4 regions of the Corticicoccus populi genome follow, and region 1 is predicted to be linked to each of the others. Evidence: riboswitches for the same ligand, from Rfam matches in the RefSeq annotation. Region 1 holds a riboswitch; each other region holds the start of a gene.
What was found. A riboswitch is a leader RNA that binds a small molecule or an ion and turns the genes downstream of it on or off. The one in region 1 is predicted to bind S-adenosylmethionine.

Region 1 (4,452 bases):
TGGCGGTTTTTATAATGAGAAAGGCCTGAATCATCTGGCTCTTGCTGATAAACTGAATGATGTATCTTCCATGCTGTACAGTAAAGAATACTATAGTGCGTATCAATGGCTGATTGATCTTGAAGAGGAGGTTGAAACGCTTAAAGAATATGATTCCAGAACCGAAGAGTATTATTTATATATACGTTCTTTGTTTGCGGTTAATTTTGATATTGAGGACTTTATACAGTGTGCAGAGAAATTAATGGATTTATCTTTTAAAAAGGAGAGATTTGGCTACTATGCATCCATCAACAGTGATTTAAGCAGATATTATGGTTTAACAGGGGATGTTGAGAAGTATGAATACTATCAAGAGCGTGTTAAAAAGTATTTAGAATTCAACCCACACAGTAACAGTGTGACTGAAATGTATACACCAGAACAGCCGGTACAGCTGTATTATGTATTAGTGGATGAACCTAAGAAGCATGTAAGTAATTTAGAGGGATATATAAAAAGAGTGTCTTTAATCAATGACCAACGGACCACGGTGTTTTTTAGAGAGTATTCATATATTTTTGATTTGGAAATTGCCTATCATAAAGGATATTATCAAAAAGTAGTAGATACTTATGAGCCAAAAAGATATCATCGTCCGTTGGCACAGCACCCCATTGACCGGGTGCTGATGGCTATTCGTTCAGCAGTTTATCCAATGAGTCTTTTTTCATTAGGAAGAAAAGAAGAGGCGAGGGCAGCATTTAATGAGATTGAAGAGACAATCAGTGATATTAAAGATATTTTTTTCACGAAAGAATTTTACATGATTAAAGACATTATATTTAAAAAGTGATCAGGAGATTCCTGATCACTTTTGTTATTATGAATATTTTCTTGGAAAGCCTGCCCAGATTGCAATGGCACCGGCAATGAGAAGTAGTGCCGGATAGATGGAGTAAGGCATGACTTCGATTGGGGATATGGTTGATGCAAAGCCTGCTGCGGCAAGCATTTGTCCGCCGTAAGGTATAATCCCTTGAAAACCTGCTGCGAAAATATCAAGAATACTGGCAGATTTACGCCGGTCAACACCGTATTCATCCGCAATATCTTTTGCGAGAGGTCCCGTCATAATAATTGAAATAGTATTATTGGCTGTTCCGATATCCGTCACACTGACGAGACCGGCAATACCGAATTCAGCACCTTTTTTAGTGCGTATTTTACTTCTGATTAAATTTAACATGTAATCAATACCGCCGTAGTGTCTGATGAGACCAATCATGCCTCCGATTAAAATCGCAATAATTGATATGGTCTGCATACTCTCAATACCGTCACCGGCAGCTGTGATAAAACCTATACCGTCAAATGCACCTGTTGAAAAACCTAAAACCCCTGCGATGATAATACCGCTGATGAGCACAATGATGACATCGACCCCGAAGAGTGCAATGACGATAACAGCAAAATACGGAAGAATTTCAATCAATTGATAGTCAAACTGGCCGGTTGAAGTAATCGATGCATTCATTGTCATGAAATATAAAATCACTGTTGTAATGACTGCACTCGGGAGAATGATGAGGACATTCACTCTGAATTTATCAATCATTCTAACTTCTTGCGACCGGGTGGCAACAATTGTCGTATCTGATATAAAAGAGAGGTTGTCGCCGAACATCGCCCCGCCGATGACTGTTGCGACAGCGAGGGGCAGCGCAATATCAGTCTGATTGGCAAGTTCAATCGCAATCGGTACAATAGCAACAACAGTTCCGGTACTTGTACCCATCGCAAATGAAACGAAGCAGCATATAATAAACAAACCGCTTAAGAGCAGGTGGACAGGCAGAAGTGTCAGTCCGAGATTGACTGTGGATTCTACTGCTCCCATTGCACCCGCCACTTCCGAGAAGGCACCGGCAAGGATAAAGATAATCACCATCAGGATAATATTATTTTGGGAAGCACCGCTTAAATAGGCTTTGAATTTTTCTTCAAAAGGTTCTTTGAAATGAATAAAGAATGCAACAATGGATGCTATGATGACAGCAACGGGAATCGGCATAGATGTAAAATCACCGGTAATAATCCCTGTGCCGACGAACAGCAGTATAAAAACGACTAAAGGAAGGAGTGCAGTCCCTCCTTGATTTTTTTCTTGTTTCATATAGTTTCTCCTCGTCTGAAAAATAAAAATACCTCTTCATTTCCAAAGAACACATGAAGAGGTTAAAAATCTCATCTGTTTGAGGTGTACTCAATGGAATTAGCACAGTGCGTATGCCTGTTGCTGAGGCTTCACAGGGCCGTTCCCTCTGCCTCTCTGGATAAGAAAAGGATTATTGAATTATTATTAAAGAATACAGACTGAAAAACAGGTTGTCAATCATTTAAAATGATGGATTCATCCCAGTTCTTTAAAGCATGGTACACTTCAGCGGCCGGCAGCCCGACAATTGTACAGTAATCACCGTTAATTTTCTTAACAAACCTGGCACCTGTGGATTGTATACCGTAGCCGCCTGCTTTATCATAAGGTTCATTTGTATGGATATAATTTAAAATATCATCATTATCCAGTTCATAAAAATAAACGTCTGTTGTACTTAATATCTGCTTCGACTTTACTTTTGATTTTAATACTACTGCAGTGTGTACCTGATGGTGACGTCCGCTGAGAGCAGTCATCATCCGACAGGCATCATCAACATCTTCCGGCTTTTCAAAAATTTCATTGTCACAGGAAACAATTGTGTCTGCTGTGATTACAATTTCATCATCATACACAGGCGTCATATCTGCTTTCAACTGTGCAAGCTTTGTTACTTTTTTTACAGGATTATGTTCTGTTATTTTAGATTCATCGGCCGTCTGTGTTCTTAAAGTAAAAGTTATACCGATTTGATTGAGCAGCGCCTGTCTTCTGGGTGATGATGAAGCGAGCACAATATTCATGGAAAATCACTCCTAAATGTCAGTTATAATATTACGGGATATGCCGTATTCAATAAGTCTGCTGTAAGGGTCATCAGTATGAAGACCGAGAACAGAAACAAATGCCGCTTCTGTACTGTACCCTTTCTTTTTTAAATCCAGCACCTTTTCTTTCATCCCGGGATCAGCTTTAAGCAGATAATATTCAATAATCATATGCAGATAAGCATTCTGCATTTCAACAGGGATCTTTTGAACAAAAATTTCAATAATGAAGTGCCCATATTCAAAATGAGCGACTGTGTATGCTTCGCCTGAGCGGGTGCCGTCATATATTTTGAAATTACGGCACGATTGATATCTTTCGAGTGCCTTTTTTACACTCTGGATATCTGAACCGCCGATAATAATATCAAGATCTGAAGTGTCTGTAATTAAATCAATGGGGTAGGTGCCACAGAGCACCGGACTGTATTCTTTTAAATGATTGAAGATATTTAATTGATTCAGGCAGTGCCAGGCATTGATCTGTTCCGGGCTCCCGTTCTTTAAATAATCTATGTTAAAAAACATACGGCCTCCTTAATAGTCAGCATACATTGCTTACTCATTATTTAAACATAAATTGTTTATAAATACTGTAAGGAGATAATGATTTTATGTAAACGCTTGTCTTTATTTAAAAAATAGATATAATGAGTATCGATATAGTTATTATAATAGAAGAAATCTGTCAATTTAAAAATATTAGTATTTAAGTTGAAGCTGTTTTGAATGAGGGGGATAATGATGAAAGTCGAGTTATCTAAATTCAGGGTTAAAGAAGGAAAAAGTAAAAGGGTCGATGAATGGATTAAGTACATGCACGAAAACATGGACGACATTCTTTTAAATCTTGAGGGTGAGAAAATGTATGTGGAAACCATTTTCCGCGAAGCATTTAATGATGTTGAATATTTGTACTGGTACAGTGTCCAGGATGATAATCCATCAGATTCAGAAGATATAAATATTGATGAAAAACATCTTCGATTTTTTGAGGAGTGTATTGATAAAAGGTTCCGGCCTGAAGATATGAAGGCTGAAATTGTGATGATTCCAAATAGAATCCGTTGTGTCATGAATTATGATGATGAAAAATAAGGCGCCTCTGCGCCTTATTTTTTTGTTAAAAGTTAAAATCATCAGGGTCCGGACCGCTTCTTTCATTATTATTGAGCGAATCCAGAGCAATAATATCCTCAGGACTTAGTTCAAAATCAAATACATCCAAATTTAATTTCATTCTGTCCGGTGTCATTGATTTAGGGATGGTCACAATTCCCTGCTGTATATTCCATTTTATGATTACCTGTGCTGCTGTTTTGTTATATTTCTCTGAAATTTTGTTGATAACGTCATTATTGAGCAGTGCACCATTCATAAACGGTGACCAGGATTCTATTTGAATATCATTAATTTCACAGTATGCTATGACTTCTTTTTGTGTGAGGCGCGGGTGAAGTTCAATTTGATTAACTGCGGGCTTAA
Region 2 (4,452 bases), 1.4 Mb from region 1:
AGTCATGTATCCTTTATTTATCGTTAATAATATTTATATAATATTACAGGTTCTGCTGCAGAAACTCACGTACATCTTCAGGAGTTTTTGCATTTGCAGAATGCAGGTGGCCGAGCTTTTCCCCATTTTGGAAGATGAGAAGGCTTGGTATACCCATCACATCGTAGTCGAGTGCAGGCTGTTCAACTTCATCACGGTTAATTTCGTACCAGTTGACATAATTAAATTCTTCCAAGATCGGCGGGATAAACATGTTCATGCGTGTACAATCCGGGCACCAGTCTGCAAAGAATTTAACGACGATTTTGTCACTGCCGTTTATTTTTTCTGTAAAATCTTCATATGTTTTAATAGGTTCCATAAATCCTGACCTCCAGTATATTATATGATATCAGTCTACCATCAATCCGTTCTAAAATAAATCTGCATGCATTTTTGAAAAATACTTCGTATGAATGTATCAGTCATGTATAATTAAAGTAACTAAACACACGGAGGTAAATCATGATTACACTTTATGAATATCCACAATGTACGACATGCCGGAAAGGGAAAAAATATTTGAGCGGCAGTGGTATAGACTTTACAGCACATGACATGGTGAAAAATCCCCCAGGTGCAGATACGCTGAAAGGAATCATTGAGCAGTCGGACTACTCAGTGGATGACTTTTTCAATAAACGCGGTAAAAAATTTAAAGATCTCGGGTTAAAAGAAACACTCGACGATATGACACTTGATGAGAAACTCGAGCTTCTTTCAAGCGACGGCATGCTGATTAAAAGACCGCTTCTTGTTACTGATGATACTGTAGTTTTAGGTTTCAAGGAAGAAGCATACGAAGCGGCAGTCCGCTGATCAAAATATCTTGCTAAAATGTTTAAATTTGTGTCATTATAGATGTGTATATAATATACGGGGAGGTTTTAATCGTGGCAGCACCAAAAGAATTTAAATACTCAGAAGACCATGAATGGGTGAAAGTTGAAGGGAATACCGCAACAATCGGTATCACTGAATTCGCACAATCTGAACTCGGGGATATCGTATTTGTTGAGCTTCCTGAAACAGATGATAACGTAACACAGGGAGAATCTTTCGGCAGTGTTGAATCTGTGAAAACAGTATCTGAACTTTATGCACCGGTTGATGGTAAAATCATTGAAGTGAATGAAGAATTGGAAGACAGCCCTGAACTTGTTAATGAATCACCTTATGAAGGCGCATGGATGATTAAAGTTGAACTGACAAATGAATCACAGCTTGACGGTCTTATGGATGCAGACGCATACGATGAAATGACGGGTGCGTAATATATCAACTCCGGGCGGATGTCCGGGGTTTTCTTTATATAATGACTGGAGGGATAAATATGTATCTTTCTGAAAAAGTAATTATTGTTGAAGGTAAGAGTGACAAATGCCGCGTGGAGAGTGTCATAGCAGAACCTGTTCAAATCATCTGTACTTTTGGTACAATGGGTGTGTCAAAGCTTGATAATATACTGGATCAGATTGCAGTATCTGATATTTATATATTGTCTGATGCAGATAAAGAGGGACAGAAAATACGTCAGTGGTTTAAAAAGCATTTAAGTGAAAGTAAACATATTTATATTGATCCGAAATTCGGTGCAGTGGCAAGATGTCCAAAGGATTATCTGGCAGGTGTACTGCACCGTCAGGGGTTTCAAGTGAAACCCGGATTTTTGAGAGGTAAGTATTATGATGAAGCAAGAGTTGGATACCAGGGACTTATACAATCTTATACAATCTGAAGACAGAGTGATAGTATTCGGATATGCACCGATTTGTGCAAACTGTCAGATTGCAGAACGGATGCTGAATGTTGCGAAAGAAGTGGTCGGATTTGAATATACACCGGTTGATTTGAATTATCATGAGGCGTTTATCAATGAATTTCATGTTCAATCAGCACCGGCACTTCTCGTGTTCGAGCGGGGAGAATTGATTCGTTCCGTCTATGCATTCGAATCAGTCACAAAGCTGGTGGAAATATTACAAAAATAATGTTGACTATATTACTCGGTGATGATAATATAATGACAATTCAATAGAAGGAACTCTTATCGAGAGTGGTGGAGGGAAGTGCCCGTTGAAGCCACGGCAACCGTCAGAAAGACAAGGTGCCAATTCACTGAATTTTACATTCGAAGATGAGGGGCGTAAATAAAAGCCTGCTCATTTCATAGTAAATGAGTAGGCTTTTATTGTTAAATTTATATAGTTTGGATGAAGACATATGATAGATGTTAAAAATGCCGGTAAGATTTTCAGTACTAAAAATATCAATATTACAGCAGTTGATGACGTTTCTTTAACGATTAAAAAAGGTGAAATATTTGGTATCATCGGCTATTCCGGTGCAGGGAAATCGACGCTGATTCGTTTATTGAACGGCCTTGAAGTGCCGACTTCCGGTGATATTGTGATTGACGGTGACACCATCAATCAACTATCGAAAAAGGCCCTCAGGAAAAAACGGCAGAAAGTCTCAATGATTTTCCAGCATTTTAATTTACTGTGGTCCCGTACAGTCGAGGAAAATATCAGTTTCCCGCTTGAGATTGCAGGGGTCCCGAGAAGTGAACGCCGCCGCCGCGCACAGGAGTTAATCGAACTTGTCGGTCTTTCCGGGCGTGAGAAAAATTATCCGAGTGAACTTTCCGGCGGCCAGAAGCAGAGAGTCGGTATCGCACGTGCACTCGCGAACGACCCGGAAGTACTGCTTTGTGATGAAGCGACCAGTGCACTGGATCCGGAGACAACAGATGAAGTACTTCAACTGCTTGAGAGAATCCGGAAAGAGCTGCAGCTGACCATTGTATTGATTACACATGAAATGCATGTTATCCGGAAAATATGTGACCAGGCGGCTGTAATGGAAAAAGGCAGAGTCGTTGAAACAGGTCCTGTTCTCAGGCTCTTTCAAAATCCTGGGCACCCGGTGACAGAACGGTTCGTCAAAGATGACATCAATGATGAAGAGACTGCACTCGCAATTGATGAAGTGAGAGAGGTATTTCCAGATTCTAAAATCTTGAAGCTTGGTTTTGTGGGAACTAAATCGAAAACACCGGTGGTCTCACAAGTCATTAAATCCTACGACCTGGATTTGAATATTTTATCCGGAAATATTAAAAATACAAACAATGAATCCTACGGACACCTTTATGTGGCACTTGATATTGATGATAAAGTGCTGAAATCATTAAGTGAGTCTTTAGGTGCTGAAGGGGTAACAGTTGAGGTGGAAGAACATGAATGAATTTAGAGAAGACCTCATTGAAATGTTTTCATTTGAAAATGTCAGATGGGATGTGGTGTGGGAGGCGACACTCGACACACTGTATATGACAGGTATCGCAACAGTCTTTACCGCATTGTTCGGAATTATTCTGGGTATTATTTTATATCTTTCAAATAAAAGTGAGCATACATTGAGTGCGCCGTTGTACGGTGCCACAGCGTTTATAGTCAACTTGTTCAGAGCAATTCCGTTTATCATTTTAATCATCCTGTTAATTCCGCTGACTAAAGCGGTGATGGGGACGATAATGGGAGTTGAAGGTGCACTGCCGGCACTGATTATCGGCGCGTCGCCTTTCTATGCGAGACTGGTTGAGATTGGCCTTAAGGAAATTGATAAAGGTGTGATTGAAGCAGCGGAATCGATGGGTGCAAGCACATGGGAAATCATTTGGAAAGTACTGCTTCCGGAGTCACTGCCGGCACTGATTTCCGGGATTACAGTGACTGCAATTATGCTGGTCGGTTCAACAGCGATTGCCGGTGTTATTGGTGCCGGAGGTCTCGGCAACCTCGCATATATGGTTGGTTTCACCCGCAGCCAGAGTGATGTCACACTTGTTGCTACAGTAGTAATTTTGATTATCGTATTCATCATTCAGGTTGTCGGCGATCTGCTGGCGAAAACTGTGGATAAGCGGTAGTCATTATATAAATATATTATATGGAAAGAAGGGTTTATTTTTATGAAAAAGTTTTTATCTTTTTTATCATTATCAGTTTTGGTTTTAGTTCTCGCAGCCTGCGGCAATGGTTCTGATGATTCAGCGGAATCAGAAGCAGACAGCGGTGAAGATTCAGAGCTTGTTGTTGCAGCGTCACCTGCACCGCATGCAGAGATTCTTGAAGAAGCGGCGTCAATTCTTGAGGATGAAGGCATTAATCTTGAAGTGAATATTGTCAATGATTATACAACACCGAACAGACTGCTTGCCGATGAGGAAGTGGATGCAAACTACTTCCAACATGTGCCTTACCTGGATGGAGAAATTGAATCCCACGGTTATGATTTGGTCAGCGCAGGAAATGTTCATATTGAGCCGATGGCGGTTTATTCCAATGATTATGATTCACTGGAAGACATTCCTGACGGTTCAACCATTCTTGTTTCAAATAACCCGGC
Region 3 (4,452 bases), on a different contig from region 1:
CTTATCATTCAATTCTTTTAACTGGTAAATAATTTGTGGTTCTAATTCATCAATACTCACTTCTTGCTCAATAATTTTTTGAGCCATCTGCTCGTCTATATCAACTGCACGGCTGATTTGGTATGCAGTTAAACGTTCAGTGAGAAGCGTAAGGTTCAATTCTGTATCCATATAGCTTCACCTTCTTTAAGTTGATTGAGCATCTTTAAGTATATCACAGTAGTGTAAAATAGCAAGCTCATACAAAAGAGAATTTCTAATAATTACCATTACACGAATAGCCAAATTAGTATTCACAATAAAAATGCCGTGGCGATTCATCTTTCCTCTTGTAATCTATAAAATCATCGCAGCAATAAACCCTGTAATAACCACCGGAATATTTAAAAAGATAAATGTCGGTACGCATGTATCCCAAATATGATCGTGCTGGTTATCTACATTCAGTCCTGCAGTCGGCCCGAGTGTCGAGTCAGACGCCGGGGAGCCAGCATCTCCGAGTGCACCTGCCGTTCCAATCAAAGCAATCACTGCAGGAAGTGACAGTCCAAGTTCAATACCAAGCGGGATAAAAATTGCTCCGATAATCGGTATTGTAGCGAATGAAGACCCGATTCCGAGAGTGACCAGCAGACCAACTACCAACATTGACATCGCTATTAGTGCTTTATTGTCCCCTAAAAAACCGGCTACGTTCGTTACCAGCGGTTCAACATGGCCGGATTCTGTAATAACGCCTGCAAAACCATTCGCCGCAAGCATTACCATACCAATATATGCCATGAGCTGAATACCTTTGATCAATTCATCATCAAGTTTTGACCACTTAAACTGAAATGAAAAGAAAAAGACTAATATCCCTGCGATTGCACCAAAAATCATTGATTCAGTAAGAAGCTGAACAGTAAATGTTGCAATGATGGCAATAACAGCTATCATCGCTATTTTAATATTCACCTCTTTTGGCTTTGCAAGAGTAATTCGTTTCGTCCTGTACTGTCTCGGTTTACTGTAAAAAATAACTGCAAGAATCAATCCAACTATAAATCCGAGGGATGGGATCCACATATTAGCTGTCACATCGGCCAGTGCAATAGACACTCCCGCATTTTCAAAACTCGTGACTATCGTATTTTGAAATATCTGCCCATACCCGTACGGCAGAATGACATATGTAAATGTCAGACCGAAAGTCAGAATAACTGCAATGAGACGGCGGTCCATCTGCAGTTCGTTAAACAAACTTAACAGCGGCGGTATTAAAATAGGAATAAATGCAATATGTACCGGAATTAAATTCTGACTCAGCATCGAAATAATAAGCAGTGCCGCAATGACACTTATTTTAGCTGTAATTCTTGCACTCTTGGTGCTGTCTTTTTTGAATACTTTCAATATTTTATCGACGACAAAGTCTGTAATGCCACTGTAGGCAATCAGTGCCGCAAAACCTCCCAGCAAGGCATAGCTTAATGCAATTTCCGCACCGCCGACAATGTTTGACGTAAACACAGTAATTGTATCGAGAAAACCCATACCGGCAATCAAACCACCTGTCAGTGCACCTGCAAATAATGCCAGTACGACATTTAAACGGCATAAGCTTAATACAATCATCACAATTACAGCCACTAACACTGCATTCATAATCAACACCTCTTCATCTTATATACTGATAGCAATCGTAATCAGTAGATGCGTCATTGTCAATACTTCTTTAAACATTAATCTGTACATTAGACTGTAACGCCTTAAATACCTCCCGCGTTATTATTGAAAGAATAAAAAACTAAATTTTTAAATTTATTTGACAAAAACAAACGGACTGTGTAACATAATCTACAATTCAATATACACTTATCCAGAGTGGCTGAGGGACTGGCCCCGTGACGCCCGGCAACCTTTTAAGTAAGGTGCTAATTCCAGCAGGTTATCCTGATAGATGAGCGAACAATAGCCTGCCTGTTTCCACAGGGAGGCTGTTTTATTATATAAATAAAAAATAAGGAGGAATGTTCATGACTGAGAACTACAGATTTGAAACGAAGCAGCTTCATGCCGGACAGGAGGTTGACCCGGCAACGAACTCACGTGCACTACCGATTTACCAGACGACTTCCTATAATTTTGACAGCACTGAGCATGCAGCCAACCTGTTTGCTCTGAAGGAAGCGGGCAACATCTACACACGTATCACCAATCCAACGACTGCAGCCCTCGAAACACGCGTTGCAGAACTTGAAGGCGGTACAGCAGGTCTCGGTGTCGCATCCGGCATGGCTGCAATTACTTATGCAATACAGGCAGTCGCAAACAGCGGAGACCATATCATCGCGACTACGAGCCTTTACGGGGGGACACATACTTTGTTCACTCATACTTTAAGTAAATTCGGGATTGATGTTTCACTTGTCAGCACTAAAAACCCGGACGATGTAAAGAATGCAGTCCAGAGCAATACAAAAGCGATATTTGTTGAGACTATCGGCAACCCGGAAGGTAATGTCGAGGATCTTGAGACTCTGGCAGAGATTGCAGGTACAAACGAAGTTCCGCTGATTGTAGACAATACATTCGCAACACCTTATTTATGCCGTCCGATTGAGCACGGTGCCAATGTTGTTGTTCATTCTGCTACGAAGTTTCTCGGCGGACATGGAACATCCATCGGCGGTGTGATTGTAGACGGGGGTAACTTTAATTGGAAAAACGGAAAGTTCCCGGGCTTCAGCGAGCCGGATCATTCCTACCACGGTCTTGTTTTCGCAGACACTTTCCATCCTGCAGAATTCGCCTTTAAAATCAGAACGACATTACTGCGTGACACTGGAGCCGCACTGTCTCCATTCAATGCCTTTCTCCTTACACAGGGAATTGAAACATTGTCATTACGCATGGAGCGCCATGTTGAAAATGCGGTGAAGGCAGCTGAATTCCTCAAAGGCCACGAAAAAGTCGAATGGGTGGATTATGCCGGTCTCACTTCAAGCCCTTATCATGAACTCAAAGAAAAATATCTGCCTGAAGGTGCCGGATCCATTTTCACTTTCGGCGTCAAAGGCGGCTATGACGCGGGCATCCGCTTCATTGAGTCCATGGAACTGTTCTCGCTCCTTGCGAATGTCGGTGATGCGAAATCACTTGTAGTCCATCCCGCTTCTACAACACATTCGCAGATGACCGAAGAAGAACAGGCAGCAGGCGGTATTAAACCTGAAATGATTCGTGTTTCTATCGGTCTCGAACATATTGACGATATTATTGAAGATCTCAGTAAAGGATTGGATGCGATCTAATGCCTATTAAAATAATTGAAGGACTGCCGGTTAAAAAGAACCTGCAGAAAGAAAATGTTTATACAATTGAAGCATCACGTGCCATTACACAGGATATCCGGCCGATTAGAATATTAATCTTGAACTTAATGCCGAAAAAAGAGGAAACAGAACTTCATTTACTGCGGCTGCTGGGTAATACACCGCTTCAGATTGATGTGGAGTTTATGTATACAAAAACACACAGAAGCAGAAACACACCCACCAGTCATCTTCAAAAATACTATAATACTATTGATGAAATTTCCGATCAGTATTTTGACGGGATGATTGTCACCGGTGCGCCTGTGGAACACCTGGAATTCAATGATGTGGATTATATTAAAGAACTTGAAGAAATTTTTGCATGGTCTGAGAACCACGTCTTCAGACGATTCTTTATATGCTGGGGGGCACAGGCTGCCCTGCACTATTATCACGGGATGAAAAAAGAGCCGCTTGAGCAGAAGCTTTTCGGCATCTTCAACTACCGTAATGAAGCACCTGAACATCCATTTTTAAGAGGATTTGATGATGTCTACCACGTTCCTCAGTCCAGGAACAGCAAAATGGATATGAGTGACATCAAATTCAATGAAGATTTAACAGTACTTACTTCACATCCAGAACACGGTCCTGATATTTTGACAACGGGGGACGACAGAGACTTATTCATATTCGGTCATTTGGAATATGAACGGGACACGCTTAAAAGTGAATATGTCCGTGATGTGAAACGCGGTCTTGATATTCAGGTGCCTTATAATTATTTCCCGGGTAATGACCCTGGTTACGCACCGACATTTTCCTGGAAAAGCCACGGTCACCTGCTGTTTAACAACTGGCTGAATGAAGCTTATCAGAATACCTACTATGACTTAACAGATCTCGAGAACAGATAAATAAAGCCCTCTGCATATGCAGAGGGCTTTATTTTATATATTAATCTTTGGAAAGTCTTTCTTCATTGATTAGTTCCTGCTGCCTATGACGGGAGAGTCCCATGAGATGATTGAAGAACTGTTCACCGTACTCTTTAAGTTTACTATCCGAAATACGTGCAACATTTTTTTCAATCACTTCTTTTTCACGCATTTCATCAAACACCGGAATATTATTTGCTATTTTATAGTTTGCC
Region 4 (4,452 bases), on a different contig from region 1:
TTATAATATAGAAAAGAGATGAGTATATTGAATTATATCAGCCTGCTTTTTGTTGATATTATTGTACCGATTCTCATTCTGATCGGAATTGGTACACTGCTTCAGAAGAAATTTCATTTCAGACTTCAGCCGATTGCGAATCTTGTAACATACTGCTTCATGCCTGCGGCAGTGTTCATTAATATATATTCGGCCGAGATAAATTTGTCACTTCTGACTGAACTCGTCATATATATGGCGCTGTTTGTGTCAATACTGATTATTACCGGCAATGTGTTTTCCAAAATACTAAATTTAAAAAGAGATGAACAGACAGTGTTGAAAAACAGTATTTCTTTAATGAACTCCGGCAATTACGGGCTGCCGGTCAGTCAGCTTGTTTTCAGTGCACACCCGCTTGGTGTATCGGTCCAAATTATTGTGCTGGTGATTCAGAATCTACTAACTTATACATACGGTCTCTACAATTTGATTTCTGTATCCAAATCTATCATTGATATCTTAAGAGATCTTTTGAAACTGCCGATTATTCATGCATTATGGATTGCGGCTCTCTTCAAAATAGTGGATATACCTATTCCAAACTTCGCACTGGTGCCGATTGAACAGCTTGCCGGCGGCTTTGCAGCACTGGCATTAATACTGCTCGGAATGCAGCTTGAAAGTATTGAAGTGAAAACATTCCACAAAGTCATCGGATGGGCATTAGTCGGCAGACTCATTTTGAGCCCGGCGGTGGCACTGGGATTAATCTATCTCTTAGGAATAGATGGTGTGATTGCACAGTCTCTGTTAATCGCAAGTGCATTCCCAACATCTAGAAATACTGCGACCCTTGCCCTGGAATATGATGTAGAGCCGGAACTTCATGCACAGACTGTACTGTATTCAACACTTCTCAGCAGTATTACAGTGACAGTTGTGATTTATCTGGCGATGAATTTATTTTAACTATGATAACAACGAGATATTCAGCTGAACAGGAGGAAATATTAATGAAAAAATTGGTAGAAAATATGATTCGATTCATAGAAGTTTCAAAGGAAAAGCATCTGATTATCGGTATATCCGGGCACGGTGCAGCAGGTAAGACAATGTTTGCTGAAAGATTATGCAGTGCTTTGGAACCGGGGACATACAATTATTTGAATACAGACCCGTATATTATTCACGGCACGTATAGAAAACATCTGGAAGCGGTATATGAATATAATGGTCAAATCCATCGTTTTAAACCGACGGCATGTATGCCTTCCGCCCATGAATTATCTGGACTGGAACGTGATTTGAAAAGTATTAAAGGCGGTCGTGATGTACTGACTATTCATAAAGAGTGGATGCCTGAAGAAGTAATGTCTGCGGGATACAGCGTCACTGTTGTGGAAGGAATGTCAATTGCTTTTCTTGATCCGGCACTTTTTGACTGCTCGGTTTATATTTATACTGATGGAGAGACGGAATTGAACAGAAGGCTCGACAGAGATATTAACGACCGCGGCCGTAAAACAGAGGCATTATATCAGTCCCACGAAGAGAGAAGAATACAATATGAATTATTCATGCACCCTGAAAGCGTGCATTTTGATATACTAGTCAATCATTCCAACGACCAATTCAAAATTGAACGGACATGTTTCTAATATGCCGCCATTGATTCATCCGGATAGATCATTCAGAGTATAAACAAGAGGACCGGCTGAAGCATTTTGATACTTTACTTATTGACAGAAAATTAGATATAGTTTAACATTCTCACTAATCAAATAAATCTGATTCTTATCCAGAGAGGTGGAGGGACTGGCCTGTCGATACCTCAGCAGCGGACCATTAGGTACTGTGCTAATTCCATGGAGCTTATATGAGCTTAAAGATGAGACGGTTGAAATAAGCCCTTTCTATCTTTGAGATAGGAGGGGTTTATTTATTAAATCAAAAAGGTGGGGTTTCAATGGCAGCAGGAGTGAATGGACCATTTAAGGCGGATCATGTCGGCAGTCTTTTACGGCCGGAACGGATTCATCAGGCACGTAAGGATAAGTCGGAAGGAAAAATTTCGGCGGATGAATTATATGAAATTGAGACGGAAGAGATTAAGAAGATTGTTGATAAGCAGATTGAAGTCGGCTTAAAAGCAGTGACTGACGGTGAATTCAGACGCCGCTTCTGGCATACTGACTTTTTAGAGCACATTACAGGTATTGAAGGATATGTGCCGGATCAGGGTTATTTATTCGTCGGTGAAGAAACAGAGCGATACAACGTCAGAAATATAGGGAAAATCGGTTTTGATAAAAATCACCCACACGTCCGTGACTTTAAACTTTTTAATGAAATTGTCGGTGGACGGGCTGTTGCGAAACAGACGATTCCGAGTCCGAACCAGCTGTTTAACGCTGGGATCAGAAACTATGATATTTATCCGGATGTTGAGGATTATGCCGACGACATTGTTAAAGCATATCAGGATGCAGTTACTGCATTTTATGATGCCGGCTGCAGGTATTTACAGTTTGACGATGTATATATCGCAGGGTTGAATGCGGATGAAATTCCGTTTAACGACACAGATTACAGTGTTGATGAGTTAATTGAACTGGCACTGCGCGTCATTAACGGTGTGCTTGAAGTAAAGCCGGATGATTTAGTGATTACGACGCATTTATGCCGCGGGAACTATCGTTCAAAATGGGCATTTGAAGGCAGTTATGCGAAAATTGCCCCGGTATTGTTTGCGAAAGAGAAAGTGGACGGCTTCTTCCTCGAGTATGATGATGATCGTTCAGGTGATTTTAAACCGCTGAAAGAAATTCCTGACGGCGGCCCACAGGTCGTGCTCGGACTGTTCACATCAAAGCATGGTGAACTGGAAGACAAAGAAGAAATTAAAGCGCGTATTGAAGAAGCAGCGGAATTTATTCCGAAAGAGCAGATTTCTTTAAGTCCGCAGTGCGGGTTCGCATCTACTCACCACGGGAATATTTTAACTGAAGAAGCACAGTGGAATAAATTAAGATACATCGTTGAGTTATCAGAAACGCTTTTATAAAAATAAACATAGATTGAAAGAGGGACTATTTTGACGAATACAGTATTTACAGGACCATTTAAAGCGGATCATGTCGGCAGTTTACTGCGTCCGGAACGTATCCATCAGGCGCGTAAAGATAATGCCGAAGGGAATCTCTCAGACGAAGAATTATACGATATTGAGACGAAAGAGATTCAAAAGGTTGTAGACAAACAGATTGAAATCGGTCTCCGGGCAGTGACAGACGGTGAGTTCAGACGCCGTTTCTGGCACATTGATTTCATGGAGCACATCGGTGGTGCGGAAGGCTATATTCCTGAGGAAGGCTATTCCTTTAAAGGAATGAAGACGGAAGCTTACCATGTAAAGAATACGGGGAAACTTAAATTTAACCCGGATCATCCGCATGTAAAAGATTTCATTCTTTTCAGGGATATTGTCGGCGACCGTGCGGTTGCGAAACAGACGATTCCAAGTCCGAACCAGTTCTTTATGTCCGGTATTAGAAATAAAGAAATTTACCCTGATATATTTGAGTATGCAGAAGATGTTATTCAGACTTATAAAGATGCGGTTCAGGCATTTTATGATGCCGGCTGCCGCTACCTGCAGCTTGATGATGTATATATCGCATCATTAAACAGTGAGGATATTTCATTTTTAGATACTGACCTCGACAGACAGGCATTGATTGAGCTCGCATTAAAAGTGGTTAACGGCGCGCTTGAAGATAAGCCGGATGATATGGTGGTCACAACACACTTATGCCGCGGGAATTACCGTTCCAGATGGAGATATGAAGGCAGTTATGCACACATTGCCCCGGTATTGTTTGCGAAAGAAAAAGTGGACGGATTTTTCCTTGAGTATGATGATGACCGTTCAGGCGACTTTGAACCATTAAGAGAAATACCGACAGAAGGTCATGCGCCGAAAGTCGTCCTTGGTGTATTTACATCAAAGCATGGTGAACTTGAAGATAAAGAAGAGATTAAAGCACGTCTGAAAGAGGCATTGGAAATTCTTCCGAAAGAACAGATCTGTTTCAGTCCGCAGTGTGGTTTTTCCTCAACGCATCACGGTAACGAGCTGACAGAAGCGGATCAGTGGAATAAATTAAAATATATTATCGAACTTTCAAATGAACTTTTATAATGAACGAACCAGGCCGGCAGTGACCGGGCTGGTTTTTTTAGGATAAGGTTTTAAATTCTATGATTAGAGGAATAGATATACGTTCGAGTTATACAAAAATACTTGAGTTTAAAGGAGATATATCATTATGAAGGCAGTGTTTCATGAAGGTGAAAAAGGTTTGGCAGGTGTGCAGTACGGTTCAGTGGAAAAGCCTGAGGTCAGTAAAGGTGAAATACGCGTGAAATTAAAAACAGCCGGATTAAATCATAGAGATTTACTTGTGCCTA

Region 2: it holds a riboswitch for S-adenosylmethionine, as region 1 does, so the genes downstream of both, ACFSX4_RS06845 (methionine ABC transporter ATP-binding protein) here and ACFSX4_RS00150 (Na+/H+ antiporter NhaC family protein) in region 1, are expected to answer to the same signal.
Region 3: it holds a riboswitch for S-adenosylmethionine, as region 1 does, so the genes downstream of both, ACFSX4_RS10475 (O-acetylhomoserine aminocarboxypropyltransferase/cysteine synthase family protein) here and ACFSX4_RS00150 (Na+/H+ antiporter NhaC family protein) in region 1, are expected to answer to the same signal.
Region 4: it holds a riboswitch for S-adenosylmethionine, as region 1 does, so the genes downstream of both, ACFSX4_RS09745 (5-methyltetrahydropteroyltriglutamate--homocysteine S-methyltransferase) here and ACFSX4_RS00150 (Na+/H+ antiporter NhaC family protein) in region 1, are expected to answer to the same signal.

The regions. Positions count from the first base shown of each region.
Region 1 is NZ_JBHUOQ010000001.1:8,650-13,101, forward strand. Features, by position in the region: gene ACFSX4_RS00145 (helix-turn-helix domain-containing protein) at 1-835, shown strand, start outside; gene ACFSX4_RS00150 (Na+/H+ antiporter NhaC family protein) at 863-2,155, opposite strand; SAM riboswitch class I at 2,224-2,322, opposite strand; gene ACFSX4_RS00155 (Maf family protein) at 2,371-2,943, opposite strand; gene ACFSX4_RS00160 (DUF4269 domain-containing protein) at 2,956-3,495, opposite strand; gene ACFSX4_RS00165 (DUF6176 family protein) at 3,712-4,065, shown strand; gene ACFSX4_RS00170 (aldo/keto reductase) at 4,091-4,452, opposite strand, start outside.
Region 2 is NZ_JBHUOQ010000001.1:1,372,634-1,377,085, reverse strand. Features, by position in the region: gene ACFSX4_RS06870 (thioredoxin family protein) at 44-361, opposite strand; gene ACFSX4_RS06865 (Spx/MgsR family RNA polymerase-binding regulatory protein) at 505-858, shown strand; gene gcvH (glycine cleavage system protein GcvH) at 933-1,313, shown strand; gene ACFSX4_RS06855 (toprim domain-containing protein) at 1,373-1,777, shown strand; gene ACFSX4_RS06850 (thioredoxin family protein) at 1,725-2,030, shown strand; SAM riboswitch class I at 2,084-2,183, shown strand; gene ACFSX4_RS06845 (methionine ABC transporter ATP-binding protein) at 2,263-3,288, shown strand; gene ACFSX4_RS06840 (methionine ABC transporter permease) at 3,281-3,973, shown strand; gene ACFSX4_RS06835 (MetQ/NlpA family ABC transporter substrate-binding protein) at 4,016-4,452, shown strand, end outside.
Region 3 is NZ_JBHUOQ010000004.1:145,598-150,049, forward strand. Features, by position in the region: gene ACFSX4_RS10465 (hypothetical protein) at 1-171, opposite strand, end outside; gene ACFSX4_RS10470 (Na+/H+ antiporter family protein) at 337-1,647, opposite strand; SAM riboswitch class I at 1,855-1,949, shown strand; gene ACFSX4_RS10475 (O-acetylhomoserine aminocarboxypropyltransferase/cysteine synthase family protein) at 2,019-3,296, shown strand; gene ACFSX4_RS10480 (homoserine O-succinyltransferase) at 3,296-4,216, shown strand; gene ACFSX4_RS10485 (chorismate mutase) at 4,257-4,452, opposite strand, start outside.
Region 4 is NZ_JBHUOQ010000004.1:21,285-25,736, reverse strand. Features, by position in the region: gene ACFSX4_RS09755 (AEC family transporter) at 19-951, shown strand; gene ACFSX4_RS09750 (phosphoribulokinase) at 996-1,640, shown strand; SAM riboswitch class I at 1,774-1,877, shown strand; gene ACFSX4_RS09745 (5-methyltetrahydropteroyltriglutamate--homocysteine S-methyltransferase) at 1,949-3,046, shown strand; gene ACFSX4_RS09740 (5-methyltetrahydropteroyltriglutamate--homocysteine S-methyltransferase) at 3,077-4,183, shown strand; gene ACFSX4_RS09735 (zinc-binding dehydrogenase) at 4,311-4,452, shown strand, end outside.